2 linked regions of the Celeribacter indicus genome follow. The protein of the gene in region 2 interacts with the protein of the main gene of each other region in a pairwise test. Links are inferred from orthologs where the notes say so. Each region holds a gene or a part of one and is shown on either strand. Other genes may lie near its edges.

What was found.
Region 1: the proteins of hflK (region 2) and ftsH interact in binary tests that used the Escherichia coli proteins (3 or more experiments, as listed by UniProt). The link is inferred for Celeribacter indicus from one-to-one orthologs.

What each region holds. Positions count from the first base shown.
Region 1 is NZ_CP004393.1:1,187,582-1,202,342, reverse strand. Bases 3,688-6,644 are described here. They hold ftsH (ATP-dependent zinc metalloprotease FtsH), read right to left. Parts: upstream 6,146-6,644; coding sequence 4,229-6,145; downstream 3,688-4,228. Other genes in these bases: tilS (tRNA lysidine(34) synthetase TilS), read right to left, coding at 6,224-6,644; P73_RS06080 (methyltransferase domain-containing protein), read right to left, coding at 3,688-4,152. Outside these bases: P73_RS06100 (ligase-associated DNA damage response DEXH box helicase), read left to right, coding at 1-1,436; ligase-associated DNA damage response endonuclease PdeM, read left to right, coding at 1,433-2,095; bifunctional methylenetetrahydrofolate dehydrogenase/methenyltetrahydrofolate cyclohydrolase FolD, read right to left, coding at 2,103-3,005; P73_RS06085 (chorismate mutase), read right to left, coding at 3,002-3,325; more of P73_RS06080, read right to left, coding at 3,379-3,687; more of tilS, read right to left, coding at 6,645-7,483; tol-pal system protein YbgF, read right to left, coding at 7,499-8,341; peptidoglycan-associated lipoprotein Pal, read right to left, coding at 8,373-8,915; Tol-Pal system beta propeller repeat protein TolB, read right to left, coding at 9,004-10,341; P73_RS06050 (hypothetical protein), read right to left, coding at 10,338-11,522; protein TolR, read right to left, coding at 11,537-12,010; protein TolQ, read right to left, coding at 12,012-12,707; ybgC (tol-pal system-associated acyl-CoA thioesterase), read right to left, coding at 12,861-13,250; thpR (RNA 2',3'-cyclic phosphodiesterase), read right to left, coding at 13,280-13,822; P73_RS06025 (hypothetical protein), read right to left, coding at 13,822-14,451; aroQ (type II 3-dehydroquinate dehydratase), read left to right, coding at 14,550-14,761. UniProt on the Escherichia coli protein: Acts as a processive, ATP-dependent zinc metallopeptidase for both cytoplasmic and membrane proteins. Plays a role in the quality control of integral membrane proteins.
Region 2 is NZ_CP004393.1:3,571,786-3,586,531, forward strand. What follows is about bases 7,683-10,624. They hold hflK (FtsH protease activity modulator HflK), read right to left. Parts: upstream 9,769-10,624; coding sequence 8,596-9,768; downstream 7,683-8,595. Other genes in these bases: hflC (protease modulator HflC), read right to left, coding at 7,683-8,596; gor (glutathione-disulfide reductase), read right to left, coding at 9,898-10,624. In the rest of the region: xseA (exodeoxyribonuclease VII large subunit), read right to left, coding at 31-1,599; purD (phosphoribosylamine--glycine ligase), read left to right, coding at 1,688-2,953; purU (formyltetrahydrofolate deformylase), read right to left, coding at 3,249-4,133; P73_RS17640 (2Fe-2S iron-sulfur cluster-binding protein), read right to left, coding at 4,392-4,715; P73_RS17645 (peptidoglycan-binding domain-containing protein), read left to right, coding at 4,923-5,438; P73_RS17650 (Do family serine endopeptidase), read right to left, coding at 5,545-6,966; P73_RS17655 (DUF2065 domain-containing protein), read right to left, coding at 7,453-7,656; more of hflC, read right to left, coding at 7,661-7,682; more of gor, read right to left, coding at 10,625-11,259; ribose-5-phosphate isomerase RpiA, read right to left, coding at 11,374-12,159; P73_RS17680 (YbaN family protein), read left to right, coding at 12,292-12,693; P73_RS17685 (thiamine diphosphokinase), read right to left, coding at 12,732-13,400; P73_RS26025 (hypothetical protein), read left to right, coding at 13,399-13,551; P73_RS26125 (hypothetical protein), read left to right, coding at 13,541-14,746.

The sequences.
Region 1 (14,761 bases), 2.4 Mb from region 2 along the record:
GCGCCCCGAAGAACGTCAAGCGCCTGGTGCAGCGGATCGGCCGCGCGAACCACCGCTACAACGCCCCCTCCAAGGCCCGGCTCGTCCCCGCCAACCGCTTCGAGGTGATCGAATGCGTCGCCGCGCTCGACGCCATGCGCGCGGGCGAACTCGACGGCGAAGCGCAGCCGAGGGGACCGCGCGACGTGCTGTGCCAGCATATCCTGATCCGCGCCTGCGCCGGACCGTTCACCGCGGGCGAACTCTACAGCGAGATCCGCACCGCTGGCCCCTATGCCGGTCTCACCCGCGCCGAATTCGACCGCTGCCTCGATTTCGTGGCCACGGGCGGCTATGCGCTGCGCGCCTACGACCAGTGGAAGCGGCTGAAGGAGACCGCACCGGAAAACTACCAGCTCCGCGATCCGCGCGCGAGCCAGCGCATCCGCATGAACCTCGGCACGATCATGGAGACGGACAAGCTCAAGGTCAGGCTCAGGAGCCGTGGCCGCGCGGTCGGGGCGCCGCTCGGCGAGATCGAGGAAGGCTTCGCCTCCACCCTCACGCCCGGCGATACCTTCCTGATGGGCGGCGAGGTCGTGCGCTACGAGGGCCTGCGCGAGATGGTGGTCGAGGTGACCCGCAACCCCGCGGACAAGCCGAAGATCGCCACCTTCATGGGCACGAAATTCGCCACCTCGACGCAGCTCTCGCACCGCATCCTCGACATGTTCGAGGTGCGCGATTTCTCCCGCCTGCCTACTCACACCGCCGACTGGCTCAGGCTCCAGGCGGAGGTCTCGCGCCTGCCCGCGCGCCATCGCCTGCTGATCGAGAGCTTTCCCCATGACCGGCGCGAGCATCTCTGCGTCTACGGCTTTGCCGGACGCAACGCGATGCAGACGCTCGGCCTCATGCTCACGAAGCGGATGGAGGAGGAAGGGCTTGCGCCGATGGGCTTCGTCTCCACCGATTACGCCCTCCTCATCTGGGGGCTCGACCGGGTCGAGGATCCCGCGCCGCTCCTCGATGCGCGGGCGCTCGCGGAGGGGTTCGACCGCTGGCTCTCGGGCAACGCGGTGATGAAACGCACCTTCAAGGCCTCCGCGACCATCGCGGGGCTGATCGAGCGGAACCTGCCGGGGCTGCGCAAATCCGGGCGCCAGACGACGATCTCCTCGGACATCCTCTATGACGTGCTGACGAAACACGATCCCGACCACCTGATGCTCGACATCACCCGCGAGGAGGCACTCAAGGGGCTTGTCGACTTCGGCCGGATCGAGGAGATGCTGGCGCGCACCGAGGAGGTCGATTTCCTCCGGCTCGACCGCGTGAGCCCGCTTGCCGCGCCGCTCTTTCTCGAGGTCGGGCGCGTGCCCATCGAGGGCGCCGCGACGGAACGCCTGCTGGCCGCGGAGGCCGCGCGGGCGCTCGAGGTGGCGGGGCTCACATGAGGCAGGTCGCGATCTCCTTCGCGGGCGAAGTCCTGCACCTGTGCGGCTCGGGCGCCCTGTGGTGGCCGGCGCGACGGCTCCTCTGCGTGTCGGACCTGCACCTGGGGAAATCAGAGCGCATCGCACGGCGCGGCGGCACGATGCTGCCGCCCTATGACACGGCGGAGACGCTGGGCCGCCTCGGGGACGTGATCGGCCATTACGCGCCGAAAACGGTGATCTGCCTCGGCGACAGTTTCGACGATCTCGCCGCCGCCGATGCGCTGGCGGAGCCGGCACGGCTCAGCCTCGCCGCGATGCAGGCCGGGCGGGACTGGATCTGGATCGAGGGAAATCACGACGCCGGACCGGTGGAACTCGGCGGCAGCCATCGCGACGAGGTCGGGGTCGGCCCCCTCACCTTCCGCCATATCGCGGAGGCCGGGGCCGCGGGCGAGATCACCGGGCATTACCACCCGAAGGCACGGATCGCGCTGTCGGGCCGCGCGGTCGCGCGCGCCTGTTTCGCACTCGATGCCCGGCGGCTGATCCTGCCGGCCTTCGGCGCCTATACGGGCGGGCTCTGGACCTCGGACCCGGCCATATCGGCCCTGTTCGGGGAGGGTGCCAAGGTCGTGCTGACCGGTCCGCACCCGCTCCTGTTCCCGATGCCGCGCTGAGCCCGGCTCAGGCTGTCAGCCCTTCGGGTTCGGCAAAGCCATGCGCGCGGCAACAGGCGGTGAGCGTGTTCGCGAGCAGGCAGGCGATGGTCATCGGCCCGACGCCGCCCGGAACCGGCGTGATCGCCCCGGCCACCTCGCGCGCCGCGACGAAATCGACATCGCCCACCAGCCGCGTCTTCCCCTCGCCCTTCTCGGGGGCGGGAATGCGGTTGATGCCCACGTCGATCACCGTCGCCCCCGGCTTGATCCAGTCGCCCTGAACGAAATTCGGCCGCCCCACCGCGGCGACGAGGATATCGGCGCGCCGCGCCACATCCGGCAGATCCTTCGTCCGCGAATGCGCGATGGTCACCGTGCAGCTGTCGCCCAGGAGGAGCTGCGCCATCGGCTTGCCGACGATGTTCGAACGCCCGATCACCACGGCGTTCAGACCCGACAGGTTGCCGAGCTGATCGCGCAGCATCATGAGACAACCGAGCGGCGTGCAGGGCACCATGGCCTTCTGCCCCGTCCCCAGACGCCCGACGTTCGAAATGTGAAAGCCGTCCACGTCCTTCGCCGGGTCGATCGCGTTGATGACGAGCGATTCGTCCAGGTGCGACGGAAGCGGAAGCTGCACGAGGATGCCGTGCACGTCCTTGTCCGCGTTGAGCCGCGCGATGAGATCGAGCAATTCCGTCTCCGAGGTCTCGGCAGGCAGCCGGTGTTCGTAGGAATTCATGCCGACCCCGACGGTCTGCTTGCCCTTGGAGCGGACATAGACCTCCGAGGCCGGATCGTCGCCGACGAGAACCACGGCGAGGCCGGGGGTGACGCCCTGCACCTCCTTCAGACGCGCGACATGCGCCGCGACCTTTTCCCGCACCGTGGCGGCAAAGGCCGTCCCGTCGATCAGGGTTGCCGTCATTCCTCTTCTCCCGTTCCGATCACCGCTTCCTCGCGCGCGATCATGGCTTCGATCATCTCGGCCCACATCCCACGGGCGAGCGCGGGATCGAATCCCGCCTCCCGCGCCTTCGCCTCGACATTGTCGAGCACCGCATGCACCCGCGCCTCGATCCGGGCGGGCATGCCCTCGCCGGGCTTGAGCTCCGCCGCCCGGTCGATATGCGCCTGCCGGAACGCAAGAAGGCGGACGATCTCCGTGTCGAGCCGGTCGATCTGCGCGCGCAGATCGGTCATGGTGGCGATCTCGGAGGGGGGCGTGTAACGGGACGTATTGGTCAAGAGGGCGATCCTTTCGCGAGGCGTTTACCATGCGCGGGGGCGCGGGGAAAGCGTCAGGACCGGCGCAGGGTGAGCAAAAGCCGCCGGAAGGGAAACCAGGCCCGTCCCGCCCCGTCGAGCGGATAGGCCGCGCCGAGCGCGCTGTCATAGGCGGCGAGAAAGGCCACGGCCTGACCGGTCGCCTCGAAATGATCGAGATAGGGCCGCAGGTAGGTCGCCTGGGTGAAGCGGCGGACCGGATGCCCCTTCGCGGGGGCGAGCGGCTGCATGTATTCCGTCATCCAGACGCGCGCCTCTCCGAAGGGGGTCAGCAGTCCGAAACAGACGCGCGGCGGCAGGACATTGGGATCGGCCTCGGTATCCGGGAAGCGTTCGGGCGCGAGCCGGTGCGCGGCCTCACGGGCAAGCACATGGGAGGGCGCATCGTGCTGATAGGGCATCTGCACCGCGAGCCAGCCGCCGGGGGCGAGCGCCTGCGCGAGCCGGGGCAGCAGCGCGTGATGATCCGGCACCCACTGGAGCGCCGCATTGGCGTAGATCAGCGCGAGCCCCGAGCCGAGATCATGGGTCGCGATGTCGTCCAGCACGACCTCGGCATAGGTGCCGGTTTCGAGCGCCTGCTCGCGCATCGCCGGAGAACTGTCGAGGCCGACGATCTCCCGCCCCGGAAAGCGGGCGGCAAGGAAGGGTCCGACCACGCCCGCGCCGCATCCGAGATCCACGATGCCGCCCGCGGGCACCTCGCCCACCGCGCCGAGAAGATCGAGCGCGGGGCGCAGCCGCAGATCCGTGAATTCCGCATATCTCGCCGGGTTCCAGTCGCTCATGATCGCCTCCTGTCCAAAGAAAAACCGCGCCCCGATGGAGCGCGGTTTCGACCCGATTGTAAAGGGCCCCGAATGATCACACCGTCGGCTCGGGCTCCATCCCGCCCTCGCTCTTCGGCTTCTTGCGCGTCTTCGGAATTGCCGTCACCGAAGGCGTGCCGGTATCCGAGGAGGAGTTGTCGTCATCGTCGCCCCGGCGCAGCGGTTCGCCGTTGATGACCTTCTGGATCTCGAGCCCGGTGAGAGTTTCGTATTCCAGAAGCCCCTGTGCAAGGTTCTCGAGATCCTGATGTTTCTCGGTCAGGATCCGCCGCGCGGTCTCGTAGCCCTCGTCGATGATCGCCTTGACCTTCTCGTCGATCAGCTTCTGCGTGTCCTGGCTGTGGTTCGTCCCGCCGCCGTAGGAGCCAAGGTAGCTGTCCTGTTCATTGGCGTAATCGACATAGCCGAGTTCGTCGGCGAAACCGAATTGCGTCACCATGGCGCGCGCGATCTTGGAGGCCTGCTGGATGTCGGAGGAGGCGCCGGAGGTGATGTTTTCCTTGCCGAAAGTCAGCTCCTCGGCCACACGTCCCCCCATCGCCATCGCGATCTTCGAGGTGTATTTCGTGTAGCTCACGGAAAGCTGGTCACGCTCCGGCAGCGACAGCACGAGGCCGAGCGCACGGCCGCGCGGGATGATCGTCGCCTTGTGGATCGGATCGTGCTGCGGGACGTTGAGGCCGACGATCGCATGGCCCGCCTCGTGATAGGCGGTAAGCTTCTTCTCGTCCTCGGTCATGACCATGGAGCGGCGTTCCGCGCCCATCATCACCTTGTCCTTGGCGTTCTCGAAATCCTCCATCGTCACCTGCCGGCGTCCGACACGGGCCGCCATCAGTGCCGCCTCGTTCACCAGGTTGGCGAGATCGGCGCCCGAGAAGCCGGGCGTCCCGCGCGCGATGATGCGCAGGTCCACGTTCGGCCCGAGCGGCACCTTGCGGGCATGGACGCCGAGGATCTTCTCGCGCCCCTTGATGTCCGGATTGGGCACCTGCACCTGACGGTCGAACCGGCCCGGACGCAGAAGCGCCGGGTCCAGAACGTCAGGACGGTTGGTCGCGGCGACGATGATGATGCCTTCATTGGCCTCGAAGCCGTCCATCTCGACAAGGAGCTGGTTCAGCGTCTGTTCGCGCTCGTCATTGCCGCCGCCATAGCCGACACCGCGGGAGCGGCCGACCGCGTCGATCTCGTCGATGAAGACGATGCAGGGCGCGTTCTTCTTCGCCTGTTCGAACATGTCGCGCACGCGGCTCGCGCCGACGCCGACGAACATCTCGACGAAGTCCGAACCGGAAATGGTGAAGAAGGGCACGCCCGCCTCCCCCGCGATCGCCCGCGCGAGCAGCGTCTTACCGGTCCCCGGAGGACCGACGAGCAGCGCACCCTTGGGGATCTTGCCGCCGAGCGCGGAGAATTTCTGCGGGTTGCGCAGGAATTCGACGATTTCCTCGAGCTCCTCCTTGGCCTCGTCGATCCCGGCGACATCGTCGAAGGTCACGCGGCCGTGCTTTTCGGTCAGCAGCTTGGCGCGGGACTTGCCGAAGCCCATGGCCCCGCCCTTCCCGCCGCCCTGCATCCGGTTCATGAAATAGATCCAGACCGCGATGATCAGGAGAAACGGAAGGAAGGAAATGATGATCGGCATCAACCCGCTTTCCTCCTGCGGCTCGCCGCGCACCGTCACGCCATTGTCGAGAAGGTCGGAGACCAGCCTCTCGTCGCCGGGATTGATGGTATATTTGCGGCGGTTGTCCTCGCCCGTATAGTAGACCCGCTCCCCGTCGATATCGACCGAGGTGATCGTTCCCTCGTCGACCTTCGACATGAATTCGGAGTAGGGAACGACTTCCGACGACATGGACGCCTGATTGCCGCCGAGCACCTGGAACAGTGCGAGCACGAGCATCAGGAGCACAAGCCAGAAGGCGAGATTGCGTGCATTACCCAAGGGTTGTCTCCTCGAAAAAAGTCTCCTCCCACGCAGGCGTGGGCGTTTCCCCTTAAAATAGGCATCGGGGCCTCAAGTTCAATGCGATAAAAGGGTCGTGAAAAAGTCGCCGCGGCCGTTCTGGAGCCGTGCGGTGGCGGGACCGAACCCGACGAGAGGGGCCGCGACGAGCGTGTTTCCGGCAAACACGGCCGGCGAGGCCGACAGCGTCTCGCGCGGGGGCGCGTCCGCGGGCAGTTCGCCGATCTGCAAAAGCCCGTCCTGACCCAGCGCACGCACGATTAATCCTTCGCCCTCAACGCCTTCAATCCGCCAGCGCCCGTCCCAGAGCGCGCCGGGCACGCCCCGTGTCCCGGCCACCGCGGCATGTTCGCGCGTCAGCCGAAAGCTCTCCTTGCCGCCCAGAAGCCGCACACCGTGGAGCGTCGCGTCGCGTCCGCGCAGCATCGCGGAGAGGAATTCCTGGAGCTTCATGCCGCGTGGGCCGTAATCCGCCGAGGCGATCCACCGCAGCGCATGGGCGATGAGACGGCGGTTGACCTCCGGCGCCGCCTCGGAAAAGGCGCGCCGGCCGATGATGAGGTCGCCGCGATCCTCGCGCACGCAGGACAGCGCATGATCGTGAGTCGCGAAATCGAGGGCGGAGCGCACCTGCGAGAGGTGATCCATCACCCGGCCGACGACATGGGCGTCGATCCCGAGCGGTGCGAGCGCGGCCATGGCCCGGCGCGCCTTCACCCGGTCGAACGCCTCGTCCTCGTTGGAAGGATCGTCGATCCAGGGCTGACGCATCTCCCGCAGATAGGCGCGCAGTTCCGCGCGCTCCTGCATCAGCAACGGGCGGACCCAGGCGATCCCGTCCGCCATGCGCCGCCGCTGCATGCCGGTGAGCCCGTCGATGCCCGAGGCCCGCGACAGGCGCATGAAGAAGGTCTCCGCCTGGTCGTCCGCCGTGTGGGCGAGCGCGATGGTGCCGATCCCCTGCCCCTTCGCCCAGTCGGCCATGAGCCGGTAGCGGGCGCGGCGGGCGGCATCCTGGAGGTTGCCCTCTCCGCGCCAGCCGCCCCAGGCGAGCGTCGTGTGCTTCACCTTCAGCCCCTGCGCGACCTCCGCGGCGAAACGCGCCTCCTCCGCCGCCTCCGGGCGCAGCCCGTGATCCACCGTCACCGCCTGGAGCCGCACGCGCTCCTCTGCGGCCCATTCCGCCAGAAGGTGCAGCAGCGCAATGGAATCGCCGCCGCCGGAAACGGCGACGGCAAGATGGTCGGGCTTGTCATAGGAAAAGGCCTGCGCCACGAAATGCCGGAGCATCGCCCGTTGTGCCGTGACCTCGCCCATCGGCCGGCCCGCCCGTCACTGACAGCCGAGGCTCCGCGCCTCGGTGACCGCGGATTGCGCGGTCGCGCTGCCGGGGAAGCGCGCCTGCACCTCGTTATACATCACGCAGGCCTTTTCGACCTGCCCGAGCGTACCGAGCGACCCCGCGAGCTTGCGCAGCGCCTCGGGCGCGCGATCGCCTTCGGGACTGCCCGAGAAACTGTCGAGATAGGCACGCGCCGCATCCGCGGTCCGCCCGAGCTGCGACAACGCCTCGCCACGCATGTAATGCGCCTCCCCCGTCAGGTAGCCGCCCGTGTAGGTGGTGGCGAAGGTGCCGAAGGCATCGGCCGCCTCCTGATAGTTGCCGGCGTCGTAAAGCGCCTTCGCCGCGTCGAAATCGCTCTGCTCGGTCATCGCGAGCGAGCCCTCGGGCGCCGCCGGCGCGGGTGTGGGCGCGCCGGGCGCGGGCAGGACGACATCCGTCGCCCCGCTCTCTCCGCCGAGCGGCGTGAGCGGCGGGAGGTTCCCGACGTCGCATCCCGATTCAAGTTCGCAGAGCCGGAAGTTCAGATCGTCGAGCTGGTTGGTTCCGTCCTTCACCACCGCCTCGACCCGGAATTCGAGCGCCTCGACCTTGGAGGTCAGCGCGGCGAGCGCGGCCTCCATCGCGTCCACGCGCTCGAGCGTGGAGCCGCCCGAGAATTGCGCATTGGGCGCCGCGGTGGTCGACAGCTCGCGCCGGAGCTTCGCGATCTCGACCGAGAGCACGGAGGCCTCCTGCCGGATGTCGGCGAGCGTCTGCGCATCCTGTGCCGCAACCGCCCCGCCGCCCGCGACGGCGAAGGCCAGCGCCGCTCCGAAGATCAACCGTTTCATCGCATGACTCCTCTCTCCCGGCGGGGCTCCGTCACGACGTCACGCCGGCGCCCGCGGCCAGCACGGTCACCGCGCGGCGGTTCTGGCTGTAGCAGCTTTCGTCGGAACAGATCGCGAGCGGGCGTTCCTTGCCATAGGGGATGGTCTTGAGCCGGCCGGGGTTGATGCCCTGGCTGATCAGATATTGCTGCACCGCCGCCGCGCGCCGCGCCGACAGCGCGAAGTTATAGTCGCGGGTGCCCTGTTCGTCCGCATGGCCCTCGATGATCGCCGTGTAGCCCGGATTGTCGGAAAGCCAGCGGGCCTGGCCGGCGAGGATCGTGCGCGCCTGATCGGAAAGCGTCGACTGGTCGACCGCGAAGAGCACGCGATCCCCCACCGTCTGATTGAAATAGGCCACCGAGCGCGGATCGTTCGCGGAGCCCGGAACGATGCCGCCGTTGGCCCCGTTCATCCCGTTGGCGCCATTCGCGCCATTGGCGCCGAAACGGCCGGGATTGGTGCAGGCGGTGAGCCCCAGCGCGGCGACGAGAAGCAGCGCACGGGCAGCGGAGGAAGTCAGGATGTTCGGCATGTGGTCGTCCTTTGAGAAAACTCGGGAACTGCTCGGTTCGAAGAAACTATAGCACCCTCCCAATGGCTTGGGGAGGGTGCCGGAATGATCACTTGAGAAGCGGCGACCAGGCGGGGTCGGAGGCGCCGGTATTGGTCGGCACGCGCTTGAGGTTGCGGCCGGAGATATCGACCGTGTAGAGCGCGCTTTCCCCGCCTGTCCCCTGGCTTTCGCGGGTGAACATGATGACGCGCCCGTTGGGCGACCAGGTCGGGCCCTCGTCGAGGAAGGAGGCGGTCAGCAGCCGTTCCTCGGACCCGTCGGTGCGCATCACGCCGATGTGGAACCGGCCCTCGTTCTGCTTGGTGAAGGCGATGAGATCGCCCCGCGGCGACCAGACCGGCGTGCCGTAGCGGCCCTTGCCCGAGGAGATCCGCCGCGCCTCGCCGCCGCCTGCGGGCATGATGTAGAGCTGCTGCGTTCCGGAGCGGTCGGATTCGAAGACGATCTGCGAGCCGTCGGGCGAGAAGCTCGGCGCGGTCTCGATCGCCGGCGTGTTGGTGAGCTGGCTGATCTGGCCGCTGTTGATGTCCATCCGGTAGAGATCGGTATTCGTGCCCGTCGAGAGCGAATAGACGATCGACTGCCCGTCGGGTGCGAACCGCGGCGCGAAGGTGATCGCCTCGGCCGCGACCGGAAGCCGGGTGCGCGTCACCGTGCCCACGTCGAGCACCATGATCTGCGGCGTCCCGGCCTCGTAGGAGGTGTAGAGCACCTTGTTGCCGGTGGGCGAGAAGCGCGGGGCGAAGACGATATAGCTGTCGTCGGTGAGATACTGGAGATTCGCGCCGTCGTAATCCATGATGGCAAGCCGCTTCTTGCGGTCGTTCTTCGGCCCCGACTGGGAGACGAAGACCGCGCGGCTGTCGAAATACCCGCCCTCGCCGGTGATGCGCGAATAGACGACATCGGCGACCTTGTGCGCGATCCGCCGCCAGCTCCCGGTGGAGCCGCCGAGTTGCAGCCCCTCGCCCAGCGGCGCCTCGGCATAGATGTCGAAGACCCGGAACTTGACGACGAGATTGCCGTCGCCGCCCATCGCCACGGCCCCCGTCACGAGCCCCTGCGCGTTGATCGCCTTCCAGTCGGAATACTGCACCGGCGCCGCGAAATTCGTCACCTGGCTGATATGGGCCGAAGGCGGGATTTCGCGGAACAGCCCCGTGCCCACGAGATCGGCGGCAATCACGTCCGAGATCTGCCGGGCGTATTGCGCGGCCTCCGGCGTCTCCGCGACGAAATCGGGAATCGCGATCGGCAGCGGCTCGATCACGCCGCGGGTGATGTCGATGCGCAGCGGCCCCGGATCCTGCGCCACGGCGGGCGCGGTCGCGGTGACGGACATCGCGGCGGCGAAGGCACAGGCAAGTGCGGTCAGACGTTTCATTTATACCTCATCTGTTCGGGATCGAACGTCATTTCGATATTGCGCCAATGGTCGAACTTGTCGACCGGCAGGGGAAAACCGCGCGCGCCACAGCGGATAATCGCGCGACGGGCAACCTCGAAGGCGCTCTGCGCGCCCGCCTCGGTGCCGCCCTGGTGGTTCAGAAGCCGGATCGAGCCCTGTTGCGGCGTCCCGTCCTCGTTCATCGACACGGCCACGGTGATCGTCGTGCGCAGCGCGTCCGAGGACATCGCCCCGACGTTCCAGCATTGCGACACCGCGACACGCAGCCCTTCCCGCTCGCCCGCCGTGAGCGGCGGGCCGACGGGGCGGGACGGCGCGGCGGGCGTCTCGGCACTCTCCGCGGCAAGCGCCGCGGCGGCGGCCGCCGCGGCATCGGCCACGGCGTCGGATGTGTCCTCCCGCGGCGTCTCGCGCGGGGTTTCGCTCGCTGCGGGCTGCTGCGGTTGCGCCGGCGCCTCCGCGCGCTCGGCCTCCGCCATCCGCTGCGCGAGATTGGCGGGGCGCGATTTCGGGCGCGGCGAGGTGGACATGCCCGAAGGCGTCTCCGCCTCGGTCACGATCTCCGTCGTGGTCTCCTGCGGCCCGGCCTCTTCCTGCACCTCCTCCACGATCTCCTCGGTCTCGGCCTCCTCGGAAGGGGCCTCGCTGGGCGCATCCGCCACCTGGGGCTGCGGCTCGGGCGCGGTCACCACCTGGTCGGAAATGCGCGGCACGGGTTTCGGCGTCGGACGGCTGTCGGGACGGTCCGGCACGCCTGCGCCCGGATCCTCGAGCGACAGTTCCGGCTCGGTCTGCGGCGCGGGCGGGGTCGGATCGACCTCCACGGGCGGCGTCAGTTCCTCGCTCACCTCCGGCTGCGGCTCGGGCGGCGTCTCGGCCGGCGGCTGCGGCGCGGCAGGCGCCGGGGTCTCCTCCTGGACGGGCCGGATCTGCGGTGCGGTGTCGGACGGCGGCGCCCGAAGCACCGGCGCCTCCTCATAGGTCTCGGGCGCGGTGGACCGCTCCGCGAGCGCTGCGAATTCGGCTTCCGAGATCAGATCCACCTCCTGCACGGCCACGTCCTGCGTCTCTTCGGGCGTGAGAAACATGCCCCCGAAAAGCACATAGGCGATCAGGACCAGATGGCCAGCGCCGGAGATATATTGGCCAGCGTTCACGCGTGAGCCCTCACTCAGTTGCCGGAGCCGTCAAGGCGCGGTCCGCCCTGCTCCGTCACGAGACCGATCTTGCGGAAACCGCCCGCGTTGAGCGCCCCCATGACCTGCGCGACGCGCTCATAGGGCACGGTTCCGTCGGCGCGCAGGAAGATCTTGTCGTCCTGCCGTTCGGCGGCGATCGCCTGAAGCTTGGTGACGAGATCGCCCTCCTCCGTCTCGTTCGACATCAGCAGCACGCGCCCGTCCGCCGTGAGCGTGATGGAGAGGGGTTCCTCCTCCTCCTGCGGCAGCGCCGTCGCCGCCGTCTCGGGAAGCTCCACGGGCACGCCGACGGTCATCATCGGCGCCGCGACCATGAAGATGATCAGAAGCACGAGCATGACGTCCACGAAGGGCGTCACGTTGATCTCGCTCATCGCGGCGGAATGGCCCCGGCGCCGTCCGCGCCGTCCGCCTCCGCCCTGTTTCCTGATGACCCCGGCCCCCATGTCAGCTATCGAGCTCGCGCGACAGGATGGTGGAGAATTCGTCGGCGAAGGCCTCGTACCCGCCGAGGATCCGGTCGCTGTCCGCCGACAGCTTGTTGTAGAAGATCACCGCCGGGATCGCCGCGAGCAGGCCGAGGGCGGTGGCGAGGAGCGCCTCCGCGATGCCGGGCGCCACGACCGCGAGGTTCGTCGACTGCGCCATGGCGATGTCCTCGAAGGCCGTCTTGATCCCCCAGACGGTGCCGAACAGGCCGACGAAGGGCGCGGTCGAGCCCACGGTGGCGAGGAAGGACAGACCGCCGTTCATGTCCTCCGCCTCCTTGGCGATGGCGACATCCATCGAGCGGTCGATCCGCGACTGCGCCCCCGCGATCAGCACGCCGTCGGCACGGTGCGAGCGCCGCCATTCGGTCATCCCGGCGGCAAAGACCCGTTCGGGCGCGCTCATCTGGCCGCCCTGCATCTGGTCGTAGAGCTCGTCGAGCGGCTCGCCCGACCAGAAGGCCTGGTCGAAGGCCGCGGCATTCTCCCGCGCCTTCCGGTAGCTGATGAATTTCTGGATGATGATCGACCACGACCAGAAGGAGGCCACGATCAGAAGGATCATCACGATCTTCACGGTGAAGGTCGCGCGCATGAACAGCGCCAGCAGGGAGAAGTCGATCTCCTGCGCCATCGCAAGGGTGTTTTGGTCCATGAACCTGCTCTTTTATTCCGCCAGTCGGCATCTTTCGCCAGTGGGCCGCATCCACACGGCTCTCATCATTATCGCGAGATTTACCCTATGAGCAGGGCCCTCGCCAACACGAACCTGTGAGAGGGCGCGCAAAACGATAAACTTTTTGCGTGGTCAGTGAAGATTTCGGCGGATAATCGCCGGAAGCCGCGCCGGCTGCCCGGACCCGGAGAGCGCCACCAGCGTCACCTTCGCCTCGAACAGCCGCTCCTCGCCGCGCGACACCACCTGCGCGAGCACGATCCGCGCGCCGCCAAGGGTGTCGAGCGTGGTCTCGACGGTCAGATCGTCGTCGAATTTCGCCGGCGCGAGATACTCCGCCTCGAGCCGCCGCACGGCGAAGACAAGGCCCTCCTCCTCCTTCAGACGCATCTGGTCGACGCCCAGATCGCGCACCCATTCGGTCCGCGCACGTTCGATGAACTTGAGGTAATTGGCGTAATAGACGATGCCCGCGAGGTCGGTATCCTCGTAATAGACGTGCACGGCAAAGCGATGGGTCATCCGGAAATCCTCTCGTCCTGCGCGCCAGCCTAGGGAGCGAGCGGATAGCGTGCAAGCGCCTCGTAAACCGCGCCCTCATGGGTCAGGACCGACTGCATGAGCGCCATCTCGGCCGCCCGGAAGGCCGGCCAGACAAAGCCCGCATGGCGCGCCATCAGACGGTCGAGCGCATCGCGTTCTCCGGGCGCGAACCGGCTGAAGCGGACAAGCGTCACATGCGGGCGAAACCGCTCGTGCGGCAGCTCGATCCCCGCCGCCCGCGCCGCCCCGCGCACCGTCCTGCGCAGCTCGCTCAGCGCCGCATCCTGCGCGACGGCGGCGAACAGGACCCGCGGCTTGTCCCCGCCGAACAGGTCGAGCCCCTCGAGCCGGATCCGCGGCGCAGTCGCACGCATGCCCTCAAGCTCTTCATGAAGCGCGTCGAGCGCCGCCTCCGGCTGGTCGTCGAGAAAGGCGAGCGTCAGGTGCATGTTCTCCGCCGGCACCGCGCGCCCGACGCGCAGCCCTCCCGCGATCTCCTCGAGCCGGTCGGTCAGATCCTCCGGCAGCGGCAGGCCGACGAAACACCGCATCAGCCCGCCCCCGCCCGCGCATAGAGCCGCAGCGCATGCGCGGCATCGCGCGCCGCCGCCGGCAGCATCGGATCATAGGCCGCGCGCAGCACATTGGCGACATCGGGCCGCACCACCGTGCCCTCGGGCGCGACGGCCAGCGGGCTGTCCTGGGTGAACACCCGGTCCGACCAGAGGAGCATGGCCTGCACCGCCTGCGACAGCGCGATCACCTCGGCCGGCACCTCGTCCATCGCGCCGCCCATGCGCACGAAGCTGAAACAGGCCCTGATCGCGCCCGCCTCGTCGAAACGGAAGGCACGATACTGATGCGCCCCCCGCTCCGTGAGCGTCGCGACCTTCGCCGCCAGATCCGGGATCAGATCCCCCATATGCGGCACCTCCATGAGCTCCGCCCAGTCCGACAGGAAGAACATCATGAGGTTCGAGCCGAGCTCGGGATCGGTCTCCGCCATCCGGTGACCCGCGATCGCAACGCAGGCCTCGATCGCGCTCTTCACCGTGACCAGCGTCTCCTCCTCGATACCGAACACCACGGGCGCGACCGGACGGCCCCAGCGGGCGAACACGTATTCCCCCGTTGCACGGGTGAAAAAGGCCTCGACGCTCTCCGGTGTGATCTCGTTCATCGCCATCCCCTTCGCTTCGCCCGCCTTTTGCGCGAGCCGCGCTTGCAGAGCAACCCCCGCCCCGACTAACCTCGGCGCAAATTCGCGAAAGGCGCCCCATGAGCAAGACGATCCATATCCTGAACGGCCCGAACCTGAACCTGCTGGGCAAACGCCAGCCGGAGATCTACGGCGCCGACACGCTGGCCGATGTCGAGGCGCTCTGCGCCGCCGAGGCCGCCGCCCACGATCTCGACATCGTCTTCGCACAGTCCAACCACGAGGGCGAGATCGTCGAACTGATCCACGAGGCGCGGGAGGCCGCCGATGC
Region 2 (14,746 bases):
CGGTCGACACCGCGGCAGCGACCGCCGCGCTCAGAACAGGCTGCCCTGATCCGGCCCGTCCCCGCCCGCGGATCTGCCCCCCCGCTTCGCAGGGGCCGCCGCCACGCCGCCGCCGATCCGCACGCGCCCGTCGGCAAACTGGACCTCGTGCATCCGCGCCGCCTCCTTCGCGGAGGTGATCACCCCGCCCGCGGCATCCCGGACCACGGCATAGCCACGCTCGAGCGTCTTCTCGTAGGACAGCGCCTCCAGAAGCCCCGCCCGGCGCTCGAAATCCGCGCGCCAGCGCTGGCCCTGCGCCGTCGCGGCCCGCGCGAAACGCGCCGAAAGCTGCGTCAGATCGCGGCGCGCCTCCGCGGATTTGCGCGCCACCGTCGCGGGCGCGAGCCGCCCCGAAAGCCGGTCGAGGTCGCGCCTGTGCTGCCCCGTGCCGCGGGCGAGCGCCGGCGCGAGCCGCGCGCCGCAGCTCGCGAGGCGATCGCGCCGGGTCTCCAGCCGGCCGCGCAGCAGGCTCGGGCGCAGCACCGTGGACACTTCGGACAGGTGGAGCCGCCGCCGCTGCACTCCGCCCACCAGCGCCTGACCGAGCCGTGCCTCCGCCTGGTCGACCCTCTGGCGCGGCCCGTCGAGCAGGCGCTCCTTCTGCGGCATCGCGCGGGACAGGTCGCGCAGGCGCTGGCGGCGCATCTCCACCGCGGCGACGAGGGCACGCTCCATCCGGGCGCGCAACTCCTGCACCGTCACCCAGAGCTCGCGGCGCACCGGCACCGCCATCTCCGCCGCCGCGGTCGGCGTCGGCGCGCGCCGGTCGGCGGCAAAGTCGATGAGCGTGGTGTCGGTCTCATGCCCCACCGCCGAGATCAGCGGGATTTCCGAGGCCGCGGCGGCACGCACCACGATCTCCTCGTTGAACCCCCAGAGATCCTCGACCGAGCCGCCGCCACGGGCGACGATGATCAGATCGGGCCGCGGGATCGCTCCGCCCTCGGGCAGGGCATTGAACCCGCGGATGCCGTTCGCCACCTCCTGCGCGCATCTCTGCCCCTGCACCGCCACCGGCCAGATCAGGACGTGACGCGGGAAACGGTCGCGCAGCCGGTGGAGAATGTCGCGGATCACCGCGCCGGAGGGCGAGGTCACCACCCCGATCACCCGCGGCAGATAGGGAAGCGGCCGCTTGCGGGCGGCCTCGAACAGCCCCTCCGCGGCCAGCATCTTCTTGCGCTTCTCGAGCATCGCCATGAGCGCGCCCGCCCCCGCAGGCTCCAGGTTGTCGACGATGATCTGATAGCGCGAGCCGCCGGGAAAGGTCGTCATCCGCCCCGTCGCGACGACCTCCATCCCCTCCTCGGGCTGGACCTCCATCCGCGCGACCTGCCCCTTCCAGCTCACCGCGTTGATGACGCATCTGTCGTCCTTGAGATCGAAATAGAGATGGCCCGAGCGCGGGCGCGACACCCGCCCCACCTCGGCGCGGACCCGGACATAGCCGAATTCGCCCTCGATCAGTGCCTTCACCGCGCCCGAGAGCTCGGACACGGTGAATTCCGGCGCGTTCGATACGCCCTGCGGGCCGTCATCCTCGAAAAGGTCGGACATGCTGGGTCTCCGGCTGCTGCTCATGCTTGTGTCGTCTCGGGTCACACCCTAAAACGCGCCAAACCGGATTGAAAGCGGGAGTGGCGCGATGAATATTCTGATCCTCGGCAGCGGCGGGCGCGAGCATGCGCTGGCCTGGGCGGTGATGCAGAACCCGAAATGCGACAAGCTGATCGTCGCACCGGGCAATGCCGGGATCGCGGCCATCGCCGAATGCGCGACGCTCGACATCGAGGACGGCCCCACCGTCGTCTCCTTCGTCGAGGAAAATGCCATCGACTTCGTCATCATCGGCCCCGAGGCGCCCCTCGCCGCCGGGGTCGCCGACGACCTGCGCGCCGCCGGCATCCTGACCTTCGGCCCGTCGAAGGCGGCGGCCCGGCTCGAGGCGTCCAAGGGCTTCACCAAGGAGATCTGCGACGCCTGCGGCGCCCCCACCGCGGGCTACGCCCGCTTCGACGATGCGGAGAGGGCAAAGGCCCATATCCGCGCCCAGGGCGCCCCGATCGTGGTCAAGGCCGACGGGCTGGCCGCCGGCAAGGGCGTGATCGTCGCGATGGACGAGGCCACCGCCCTCGCCGCCGTCGACGACATGTTCGCCGGTGCCTTCGGCGGCGCGGGCGCCGAGGTGGTGATCGAGGAATTCATGGAGGGCGAAGAGGCCTCCTGGTTCGTCCTCTGCGACGGGGAGAACGTGCTGCCCATCGGCACCGCGCAGGACCACAAGCGCGTGGGCGACGGCGACACCGGCCCCAACACCGGCGGCATGGGCGCCTATTCCCCGGCGCCGGTGATGACCGGGGCGGTCATCGAAAAGGCGATGGAGGAGATCGTCAGGCCAACCGTGGCGGAAATGGCCAGGCGCGGAACGCCCTACCAGGGCGTGCTCTACGCCGGCTTCATGATCGAGGACGGACAGCCGCGCCTCGTCGAATACAATTGCCGTTTCGGCGATCCGGAATGCCAGGTGCTGATGATGCGGCTCGGCGCACAGGCGCTCGACCTGATGCTCGCCACCGCCGAAGGCACCCTCGACCAGGCGCGGGTGAACTGGGCCGACGACCATGCGATGACCGTGGTGATGGCCGCGAAGGGCTATCCCGGCGCCTATGAGAAAGGCACCGTGATCCGCGGCCTCGACGCGCTGCCGGAAGACAGCCGCGCCATGGTCTTCCACGCCGGCACCGCGGAGAAGGACGGCCGGATCGTCGCGGCCGGCGGACGGGTGCTCAACGTCACCGCCCGCGGCGACAGCCTCGCCGAGGCGCGCGACCGCGCCTATGCGATGATCGAAAAGATCGACTGGCCCGAAGGGTTCAACCGCTCCGATATCGGCTGGCGCGCGCTCGGGTGAGTATTTCCGGCAGCAAAAAGCCGCAGGAATCGCGTTCCCGTTAAGAAAGCGTTCATCACGGCATGGCATAAGGGAGCTGCGAAAGGCACCGCTGGCTCGAATGGCCCTCCGGATTTGGACCTTGCGGCGCACAGCCCTTGCCGGGGCGCTCGCGACGAAACGAAGGCGCGCTCGAACGGCGCGCCTTTTTCCTTGCCCGCCCCTCGCCGGCGGCCTGCTTCATCTGCTCGCAAATATCCTCGGGGGGTGAACGGGCCGCAGGCCCGGAGGGGGCGCGAGCGCCCCCTGCCCGGTCTCAGCCCATGCGCTCGGAGGCATAGGAGCCGGGGCTCGCCGGGAAGACCACGGTCTTGTTGCCGTTGATGAAGACCCGGTGGTGGATATGCGCGTGGATCGCGCGGGAGAGGACCTGCGCCTCGACATCGCGGCCGAGGGAGACGTAATCCTCCGCGCTCTGCGCATGGGTCACGCGGATCGTGTCCTGTTCGATGATCGGGCCTTCGTCGAGATCGGCGGTGACGTAATGCGCCGTCGCGCCGATCAGCTTCACGCCGCGTTCGAAGGCCTGCCTGTAGGGATTCGCTCCCTTGAAGGACGGCAGGAAGGAATGGTGGATGTTGATGATCCGGCCCGACATCTTCTGGCACAGCCTGTCGGAGAGGACCTGCATGTAGCGCGCCAGCACCATGAGTTCCGCGCCGCTCTCCTCGACGATCTCGAGCAGCCGCGCCTCCGCCGCCGGCTTGTTCTCCTTGGTCACGCGGACGTGGTGGAAGGGGATGTCGTGGTTCACCACGAGCTTCTGGTAGTCCATGTGGTTGGACACGACCGCCACGATGTCGATCGGCAGGGCGCCGATGCGCCAGCGGTAGAGCAGGTCGTTGAGGCAATGGCCGAAGCGGGAGACCAGGATCACGACCTTCATCTTCCGCGCCTCGTCGTGCACCGTCCAGACCATGTCGAGCGCCCTGGCCACGGGAGCGAAGCCGGTGTCGATCTCCGCCTGGCTCAGCCCGGTCTCGGAGGCGAAGCTCACGCGCATGAAGAACATCCCCGTCGCCGGATCATCGAATTGCGCGCTGTCGGTGATGTTGCAGCCGAGCTCGGCGAGCTTGCCGGAGATGGCGGCGACGATGCCGCGGCGGGAGGGACAGGTGACGGTGAGGACGTGGGACGACATATCGGGCCTTCGCGTTATCGGTACGGCGCGCAGTCTTGCTCCCGGCACGCGCCGCGCGCCAGAGCGAAAACGACAGGAATGACGGGAAGTTGCGGCGCGATCAGGAACGGAAGTTTCCGAAAGGCGTCACCTGCACAGGAGATGCGGCGCGAAGGTCGCAGGTCGCGGCCGCGTGGCGGCGGGCCCCCTCCACAAGCCGCGTCCCGCCGTCGGTCCCGGTGCCGCCGGGGTGGCGGTTTCCGGAGCCGCGGCGCCCTGTCAGATCTGTTTTTCCGGCATGTTGACCACGAGCCCGTCCAGCGCCTCGGTCACCTTGATCTGGCAGGTCAGGCGCGAGCGCACCGGATCGGGTTCGAAGGCGAAATCGAGCATATCCTCTTCCATCGGGTCGCGCTCGGGGAGTTTGTCGACCCAGTCGGGGGCGACGTAGACATGGCAGGTCGAACAGGCACAGGCCCCGCCGCAATCGGCGTCGATGCCGGGAATGCCGTTGTCGCGCGCGCCTTCCATCACGGTGCTGCCCACCGGCACGTCCACCACATGTTCGGTGCCGCCAAACTCGATATAGGTGATCTTGACCATTCTCTCGTCCTTCCGCTCTGATCCCGGAGCCATCCCTGACAGGCTTAGCTTGGCTGCGTTGCAGAGAAAAGAGCGTTCTGGCGGCGTCCGGCGGAGCGGATTGCCGCGCAGGGCGCCGCGGAATCCCTTGGAATTCCGCGTGTTCGCGGTAGAGTTGCCGAAAGCGCCCGGAAGGGATGCAGAGGGCGGCAAGGACCGGACGGGCAGATGAAGGCAACAGGCCGCGGGGCGGCGGGGATGTTCTGGATGGCGGCGCTGCTGTCGACCGGGTGCCAGATGGGCACGCCGGCGGACCCGGCGATGCGCGCGCCCGAGGCCGCGGGGGCGGATCCGGCGGTCTGCCATGCCCGCCACGTCACCCCCGCGGTGATCGAGACCGTCACCGAACAGGTGCTCGCGCAGCCGCCGCGCCTCGCCGGCGACGGCAGCGTCGTCCGCCCGGCCGTCTATCGCACGGAAACCCGGCAGGAGATCGTGCGGGAACGGCAGGAGCTGCGGTTCGAGGCGCTCTGCGCGGAAGAGCTGACGCCGGAATTCGTCGCCTCGCTCCAGCGTGCGCTCGCCGTGCGCGGCCATTTCACGGGGCCGGTCACCGGGCGGCTCGACCGCGCCACGCGGCGCGCCCTGCGCGCCTATCAGAAGGAGCAGGGCCTGGACAGCGAGATCCTGTCGCTTGCCGCCGCGCGCCGGCTGGGGCTGAAGGAAGTGCCGCGGGAGGGCTGAGCCGGCTTCGGCCGGGCGCCCTGCCTCGCCCTCCGCCCGCCGACCACACGGAAAAAGGCGGCCCGAAGGCCGCCTTCCGAGAGGGTTGGGTTCGCTCAGGGCTGCGTCACTCCTCCGCGACACCGAGCGCGACGAAACGCGGCTCGCCCGCGCGCCGCACGAGCAGCAGCACCGTCTTGCGCCCGGCCTCGCGCGCCTCGTCGACCCGCGATTGCAGATCGGCGACCGTCGCCACCTTCTGCTGGCCGGCCTCGGTGATCACGTCGCCCGCACGCAGGCCCTTGGTGAAGGCTTCCGAGCTCTCGTCCACCTCGACCACGGCAAGCCCGTCGGTCCCCGCGGAGATGCCCAGCTCCTCGCGCAGCGTCTCGTCGAGCGGCTGGAGCGTCAGCCCCATCATCTGCGAGGTCTCGGGCGATTGCTGTCCGCCGTCCTCGTCGGTCGGGAAGGCCACATTCTCGGCCTCCTCGCGACGGCCGAGCGTGACCATCAGCGTCTGCGTCTTGCCATCGCGGAAGACGACGATGCGCACCGCCTTGCCCACCTCGGTATTGCCGACGGTGCGGACGAGTTCGCGCGTGTCGGCCACGTCGGTGCCGTCGAAGGACATGATCACGTCGCCGCTTTCGATGCCGGCCTCCTTCGACGGGCCCTCGGGCACGTCGGTGACGAGGGCGCCGCGCGCCTGCTCGAGCCCCATCGCCTCGGCCACATCGGGCGTCACGTCCTGGATGCGCACGCCGAGCCAGCCGCGGCGGGTCTCGCCGAATTCCTTGAGCTGGTCGACGACGCGGGTCACGACGTTGGAGGCCATGGAGAAGCCGATGCCGATCGACCCGCCGTTGGGCGAGAGGATCGCGGTGTTCACGCCGATCACCTCGCCGTCCATGTTGAACAGCGGTCCGCCGGAGTTGCCGCGGTTGATCGCCGCGTCGGTCTGGATGTAGTCGTCATAGGCACCCGACAGCGCCCGGCCGCGTTGCGAGACGATCCCGGCAGAGACGGAGAAGCCCTGTCCGAGCGGGTTGCCCATGGCCATCACCCAGTCGCCCACCCGCGCCGCGTCGCTGTCGCCGAAGGGCACGAACGGGAGGGGCTCCTCGCTTTCCACCTTGAGAACCGCGATGTCGGTCTTCGGATCGGTACCGACGAGCTCCGCGGCGAGTGTGCCGCCCTCGAAGAACTCGATCTCGATCTCGTCGGCCCCGTCGATGACGTGGTTGTTCGTCACGATGTAGCCGTCTTCCGAGATCACGAAGCCCGAGCCGAGCGCCTGGGAGCGGCGCGGTCCGTGCGGTCCCTGGCCGTTGCGGTCCATGAAATCGCGGAAGAAATCCTCGAAGGGAGAGCCTTCGGGCACGATCGGCTGCTGGTCGGTCGTCGCCTCGACCACGGTCGTGGTGGTGATGTTGACCACGGCGGGGCTCACCTTGTCGGCGAGATCGGCAAAGGTCTCCGGCGCGCCGCGCGCCTCGGCGGAAACGGCCTGGAAGAGCAATGCGGCCGTCGCCAGAAGGGCGAGGCACATCGCACGGAAATCGACGCGGGAGCCAGCCGTGTCGGAAGAGAAGGCGCGAGCCTGTATCATGGGTAAGTCATCCTCCGTCTGAAGCGCCGCGGGCTCAGGTCCGGGACCGGCGTGAGCGCGGCGCGAGATGTGCGTTTTCTGGTATCCCGGCCGCCGCAGGCGCACAACTCAATGTCGGTCGCAACCAGTCAACAGCATGTGAGGGCGGTGTGACAAGGAGAAAGCCTGACACAACTCTCACAGCGCGGTGAAACAGGGCGCGGATGCCGCGCCCCGGATGCGCCGCGCCGGGTCTGGTCGGGTGCCGCGATCCGGTGCGGGGCAGCGTCCGGGAGCGTCCGAAACAACGGCGGATATGAGACAGGGGCCACGCCGTTCCCGGCTGTCGCGCGCGGGGCCGGCGCCGTGAGCCGGCGTTCTTCCGGGGGCGTTCGGCCTCGACGATGGCGACCTTGCACCGGACCGACGGGCCGCCCCGCCGGGAGATCAAAGCGGGAGGCCGACAAACCCCCGCGCCAGGGCGATCAGCACCACCCCGAGCGCGAGCGCCGCCAGTCCCAGCACGCGCCGGCGCGCGGGCGGGAGGGCGGCGACGGCGCGCACCAGATCCTCCATGCGGGAAGGGGCCAGCGCCAGCGCCAGCCCCTCCACACAGAGAACCAGTCCGATCGCGAGGATCAGGAAGCCCATGGGATCACTGATCCGCCGCCGGCGTCTGCGGCGCCGCAGGCTGCGGCGCGGTCGCAGGGGCGGCCCCGCGGCCCTGATCGGAGGACAGGTAGTCGAAGAACTCGCTGTCCGGGGAGATCACCAGCGTGGTGTTCTCGCCCCTCAGACCGGCGCGATAGGCGTTCAGCGAGCGGTAGAACTCGAAGAATTCCGGATCGGCGCCATAGGCCTCCGCGAAGATGCGGTTCTTTTCCGCATCCGCCTCACCGCGCGTGATCTCCGCCTGCCGGCGCGCGTCGGATTCGAGCTCGACCACGGTCCGGTCGGCCTGCGCCCGGACGCGCTGCGCGGCCTCTTCGCCGCGGGCGCGTTCGTCCGCCGCCTCGCGTTCGCGTTCCGCCCGCATCCGCGCGAAGGTCGCGTCGAGGTTCTGTTCGGGCAGGTTGGTCTGCTTCAGGCGCACGTCGAGCACCTCGATGCCGAGCACCTCGCCGCGGGCACGCGACTGTTCGGTGATCGTCTGCATGAGACGGGCGCGTTCGGAGGAGAGGATCGTGTTCGAGGTCACCCCGTCGGCGCCGAGCACCGCGCGGATCCGGTCGATCAGGATGCCCTCGAGATCGCTCTCGGCCCTGGCGATGCCGCCGGTCGAGACCGCCTGGCGGAAGCGCACGACATCCGCGATGCGGTAGCGCGCGAAGGCGTCCACCACGAGGCGGCGGTCGTCGGAGGGCGTGACCTCGGTCGGAGAGGTGTCGAGCGACAGGATGCGGTCGTCGTAATAGACGACCTCCTGGATGAACGGGATCTTGAAGGCGAGCCCCGGCTCCTCCTTCACGGCCTTGATCTGGCCGAATTGCAGCACGAGCGCCTTCTGGCGTTCGTCCACGACGAAGAGCGAGGACAGCACGAGCACCAGCGCCACCACGATCACCGCGACAAGAATCGGAAGTTTCCGCATCAGTTCGATCCTCCGTTCGTCGTCCCGCCGGAGCGGCGCAGCTCGTTGAGCGGCAGATAGGGCACGACGCCCTGCCCGCCTGCGGCGCCCTCGTCGATGATGATCTTGTCGAGATCGCCATAGACCTCCTCGATCGTCTCCAGATAGAGGCGCTTGCGCGTCACCGCGGGAGCCTGGCTGTATTCCTCGAGCACGGCGCTGAAGCGCGAAGCCTCACCCTGCGCCCGGTTGATCGTCTGGGCGCGGTAGCCCTCCGCCTCCTCGAGGATCTGTGCCGCGGACCCGCGCGCACGGGCGAGCACCGTGTTGGCATAGGCATCGGCCTGGCGTTCGAGCCGGTCGCGTTCCTGTTCGGCCGCCTGGACCTCGCGGAAGGCGTCGATCACCTCGCGCGGCGGGTCGGCCTTGTCGAGGTTGACGCGCACGATGTTGATGCCCGCGTCGAGGCCGTCGAGCGTGCTCTGGATCAGGCTCTTGGCCGTGTCGGAGATCAGCCCGCGGTCGCGGTTGAGGATCGGCGCGAGTTCCGAGGCGGCGATGATCTCCCGCATCGAGGATTCGGAGACCGCCTGAACCGTCTCGCGCGGCTCCGCGAGGTTGAAGAGATATTTCGCCGGGTCGTTGATGTTCCAGACCACCTGGAAGTCGATGTCGACGATGTTCTCGTCGGTGGTGAGCATCAGCCCGCTGTCCGCGCCCCCGGAGGCGACGCCGATATTCTCGGTCCGCTGCCCGGTCACCAGCACCTTTTCATAGCTCACCAGCGGCCAGGGCGCGAAGTTCAGGCCCGGATTGCCGATCTTGTAGAATTCGCCGAGGAAAAGCTCCACGGACTGTTCCTCGGGCTTCACCGTGTAGAAGGAGGAAAACGCCCAGAGGCCGACGGCGATCACCACGCCAAGGGCGACCGTGCCCTTCGACAGGCCCGGCCCCTCGCCGCGCGGACCGCGCGGGCCGCCGCCGTTCTGGCCGCCCTTGCCGCCCATCAGGACCTTGAGATATTCATTGCCCTTCGACAGCATCTCGTCGATTTCGGGGATCTGCGGCTGGTCGCCGGGGCGCCGGCCGTTGCCGCCGCGCCCGCTGCCACCGCGCTTGTCGCCGCCGCCCGGACCGGACGGACGATTGCCACCGCCCCCGCTCCCCCAGGGACCGCCATTGTTGCTGGCCATTAAGGTCTGTTCCTCTCTCGTATGGGTCTGGCCCGGCGGAGGTTCCCGTCGGGCCAAGGCTCGTCTGTAACCTGTTCGTTTTGACGCCGGGTTTCAAGAGCGCGCCTCCGCCGGGGCGGCGGCGGCGTGTCACTTGTGCACGCGCGTCGGCTCCTTCATCAGGACGATCTCTTCGGCCATGGTCGGATGCACGGCCACGGTGGCGTCGAAATCCTCCTTGGTCGCGCCCATCTTCACCGCGACCCCGGCGAGCTGGATCATCTCTCCCGCCTGGGGTGCGACGATATGACAACCCAGCACCTTGCGGCTCTCCCGGCAGACGATGAGCTTGAACATCACCCGGTGGTTCTTTTCGATGAAGGCGTTCTGCATCGGGCGGAAGGCCGCGGAATAGACCTCGACCGGACGTTCCGCGCGCGCCTGTTCCTCCGTCATCCCCACGGCGCCGTATTCCGGCTGGGTGAAGATGGCAGAGGGCACACAGGCATGGTCGGCCTTCGTCGGGATACCGCCGAACACGGTCTCGTGGAAGGCCACGGCCTCCCGGATCGCGACGGGCGTGAGCTGGATCCGGTCGGTCACGTCGCCCACGGCGAAGATCGAGGGCACGTTGGTCTGGGAATAGTCGTCCACCAGCACCTCGCCCATCCGCCCGAGTTTCACCCCCGCCTCCTCGAGGCCGAGGCCCTTCGTCGCGGGTTTGCGCCCGGTCGCGTAGAGCACCACGTCGAACACCGCCTCGCGCCCGTCCGTCGCCTTCACCCAGATGCCGTCCTCCCGCTTCTCGAGCCGTTCGACATCAGTGCCGACATGGAGCGCGACCCCCTGCTCGCTGATCAGCTCCGCGATATGCCCGCGCGCCTCGTCGTCGAAGCCCCGCAGGATCTGCGCGCCGCGGTAATATTGCGTCGTCTCCGCCCCCAGGCCGTTGAAGATACAGGCGAATTCGCAGGCGATATAGCCGCCGCCGACGATCAGGATGCGCCTGGGCATCTCCGGGATGTCGAAGATCTCGTTCGAGGTGATCGCATGTTCGATCCCCGGCACCGTGTCGGGCAGGAAGGGCTTGCCGCCCACCGCGACGAGGATGTGCTTCGCGGTCTTCTCCGTCCCGTCGGCGAGCACGACCGTATGCGGATCCTTCACCGTCGCGCGCTGGTGCAGGATCTCGACCCCCGCATTTTCCGCGTTGCGCGTATAGATCCCCTCGAGGCGCGACAGCTCCGCCTGGAGCTTCTGCTGGAAGGCCGGCCAGTCGAAGGCACCGATGCGGATGTCCCAGCCGTATTTCTTTCCGTCCTCGGCATGGCCCGAGAACTGCGAGGCGAAGACCATCAGCTTCTTGGGCACGCAGCCCCGTATGACGCAGGTGCCGCCCATGCGGAACTCCTCCGCCATCGCGACCTTCCTGCCGCCCGCCGCCGTCAGCCGCGCCGCGCGCACGCCGCCCGAGCCGCCGCCGATCACGAAGAGATCATAGTCGAAATCCATCAGTTCCGCCCTTCCGGAAGAAGTCCAAAGTCGCGCACAGGTGTAGAGGGTCGCGCCGCAAAGGAAAACCCCGCGCAGGCGCACGGGCGGTCCGCGTTTCCGGTCCGCCCCGGCTCAGTCGAGATCGGAGAAGATGTTGTCGCTTTCCGCGAAGTCCACGCGCTCCTCGGTCTCCTCGCCGGAGACGACGTCCCGCGTGCTCACCCGCCCGTCGCCATGGCCGATGATGACCTTGTCGCAGATGTCGATGAACAGCCCGTTCTCCACCACGCCGGGGATCTGGTTGAGCACCAGCGCGAGCTGGCGCGCATTGCCGATCCGCTGGAGATGCAGGTCGATGATGTGGTTGCCCTCGTCGGTGACGAAAGGCACCTCTCCGTTCATCCGGAGCGTCGAATGCTGCCCGAGGACGTCCATGGACACGAGCGTCTCCTCGACGAGCGCCTTCGTCGTCTGCCAGCCGAAGGGGATCACCTCGACCGGCAGCGGGAAGGCCCCCAGGGTCTCGACCTGCTTGGACACGTCGGTGATCACGATCATCTGGTCGGAGGCGGTCGCGACGATCTTTTCCTGCAACAGCGCGCCGCCGCCGCCCTTGATGAGGTTGAGTTCGGCATCGAATTCATCCGCCCCGTCGATGGTGAGGTCGAGCCATTTCGCCTCATCGAGCGAAACCACCTCGATCCCCTGCTGGCGCGCCAGTTCCGCGGTGCGGCCCGAGGTCGGGACGCCGAGCACCTTCAGCCCGCCCTCGCGCACCATCTCGCCGAGGCAACGCACCATCCAGGCGGCGGTGGACCCCGTGCCGAGCCCGAGCTTCATCCCGTCCTCGACGAATTCCACCGCCTTCCGGGCGGCGACGAATTTCGCGGTGTCGATCGGCGAAAGAGTGTCGGACATGGTGGCAGTCCCCGTGAGCGTTAGGGCAAGAATATGGTGGCACAGATGCTGCGCCGCTTATAGGGAGGAGGCGCCGTCTTGGATAGGCCAAATGCGAGAGTCGGTGGACGCCGGCCGCACGCGGCGTAGATCATGACGCGACAGGAACCGGGCGGGATCGCACAGATGAACGGACAGACCAGGAAATATGCCCATTTCATCCTCGGGTGGCTCTGCATCGCGCTCGGCATGGTGGGCGTGGTGCTGCCGGTGATGCCGACGACGGTCTTCGTCATCCTCGCGGCCTTCTTCTTTGCCAAAGGCTCGCCCCGACTGCGCGCGAAGCTTCTGAACCATCCCTATTTCGGACCGCAGATCCGCAACTGGGAGGAAACCGGGGCGATCCCGCGCAACATCAAGGTGCTGTCGATCACGATGATGCTCACGAGCTTCGTGCCGACGCTCCTGCTGCGCATCTCCTGGCCCTGGCTGGCGCTTCAGGCCACGCTCATCGTCCTCGGCGCGCTCTACATCGTGACCCGGCCCGACTCCTGACGCCCGCCCTGTCGCCGGAACCGCCGCCCGGCCGCGCCTCAGCCGTGACGCGCCAGCGCCGCGGCAAGGGTCCAGAGTTCGGAGCGCGGCAGGATCAGCAGCATGCCGGGCCCGTCGAACCGGAGCCGGATCTCCGCTGCACTCGCCTCGTTCGAGGTCCCGATGCGCCGCCAGGGCGCGAAGCCGATGCCCGAGATCGGCCAGCGCAGCCCCTCGGACCGTCCGGTGACCTCCGCCATGGGAAAGAGCGACACGCGCGTTCCCGGCGCGATCCCCAGGGCGAGCTCCGGCGGCGCATGCACCACCACGTCCCGTTCCCCGACGATGACGCAATTGCGGTCCGGATAGCGCGCGAGCACATGGTAAACGGAAAGCTCGTGGTCGATCCGTTCGCCGGTGAAGCCCACGCCGAACACCATCGGCGCGCGGATCCGTGCGAGGCATTTCTCGAAATCCGTGCTGTCCTGCTCGGGAACGTGGAACAGGCTGTCCGGGCGCAGCCGCGCCTGTCCCGCCGCCGACAGGCTGTCGAAATCGCCGATCACCGCGTCGGGAATCACCCCCTCGTCGAGCGCGCGCTCCGCCGCCCCGTCCGCGGCCGCGAGCTTCGGCGCGTGCTCCAGAACCTCGAGAAACGTGGCCCGGCTGACCGCGCCTCCGCCAAGCAGGGTAACGTTTTCCTCTGTTTCCAGAACAGGATCAGCCATGGCCGAAAATCCCGCCGTCCACGACTTTGCCACAATTCGGCCCGGAAATGATCACGACGTTTTCCTTGTTTTGTTCCGATTTGCGAACCAATTCATGATAAACAAAGGCGTGCTGAGCAAGGCAGAAAGCGAGGATTGGCATGGCGAATGACAGCAAGATCCTGACGGTATCCTACGGAACCTTCTCCTGTACGCTGGAGGGATTCGACGATCCGTTCTCGACGATGCGCTCGATCGCGGAATATTTCCGCGACCTCGCCGCCGACGACCGCTATTTCGGGGCTGAGCCGCCGACGCCCGATCCGCAGGCGCTGTCCTCCATCGCCGAAAAGGAAATCCGGCGCCGTGTCGAGGCGCGGATGCAGGAGGGCGGCTATGTGCTGCGCCAGCTCGAGGGCGACGCCCCCCCGCCCGCCGCGCCGGTCGCCCCCGTGCCTCCCGCCGCACCGGAGCCGCAGGCCGGCCCTTCGGCACCTGCCGCGCCCGCACCTGTGCCCGAGGAGGCCTCCCGCCCCGCCGCACCGGAAACGTCTCAGGAGGCTGCGGCCGCCCCGCCCCCCCGTCCCGCGCCGCAGCCTGCGCCCGCCGCCGCCCCGGCGATCAGCGGCTCCATCGCGGACAAGCTCGAACGCATCCGCGCCGCCGTCGCGCAGCGCAGCCAGGCCGAATTCGTCGAGGACCAGCATGCCGGCGGCGGGTTCGGCGACCTCGAGGACAGCTATGCCGGGCACCTGACCGAAGAGACAGGGGAGACGGCGCAGGATCGCGCCGACGCCGCCGAGGACGTCCCCGACGTGCAGGCCGCAAACGCGGCCCCGAACGTGACGGAGGAGGAGGACGAGGAGATCATCCCCGGCGCCCTGCTCTCCGCGCTGGCCACCGGAGAGGAGACCGCCGCCGCGGAGGCGGCAGGGGAAGACACGCCCCTGCCCCTGTCCGACATGGATCCGAACCTCGCCGCCGACATTGCCGAGGCGACGCTGCCGGATGAGCACGCCGAGCCGGCCGGCGAAGACGACGAGGCATCGCTGCGCCGGGTACGCGCCCGCGTGGTGAAAATGCGCCGCGACGACTACGAAGCCGAAGCCGAAGCCGAAGCCGAAGCCGAAGCCGAAGCCGAAGCCGAAGCCGAAGCCGAAGCCGAAGCCGAAGCCGAAGCCGAAGCCGAAGCCGAAGCCGAAGCCGAAGCCGAAGCCGAAGCCGAAGCCGAAGCCGAAGCCGAAGCCGAAGCCGAAGCCGAAGCCGAAGAAACGGACGCCGATTTCGCCGCCGCGCTCAAGCGGGAACTGGGGTCCTCGACGCTCGACGAGGAGGACGAGGCCGAATTGATGCGCGAACTGGCCGAG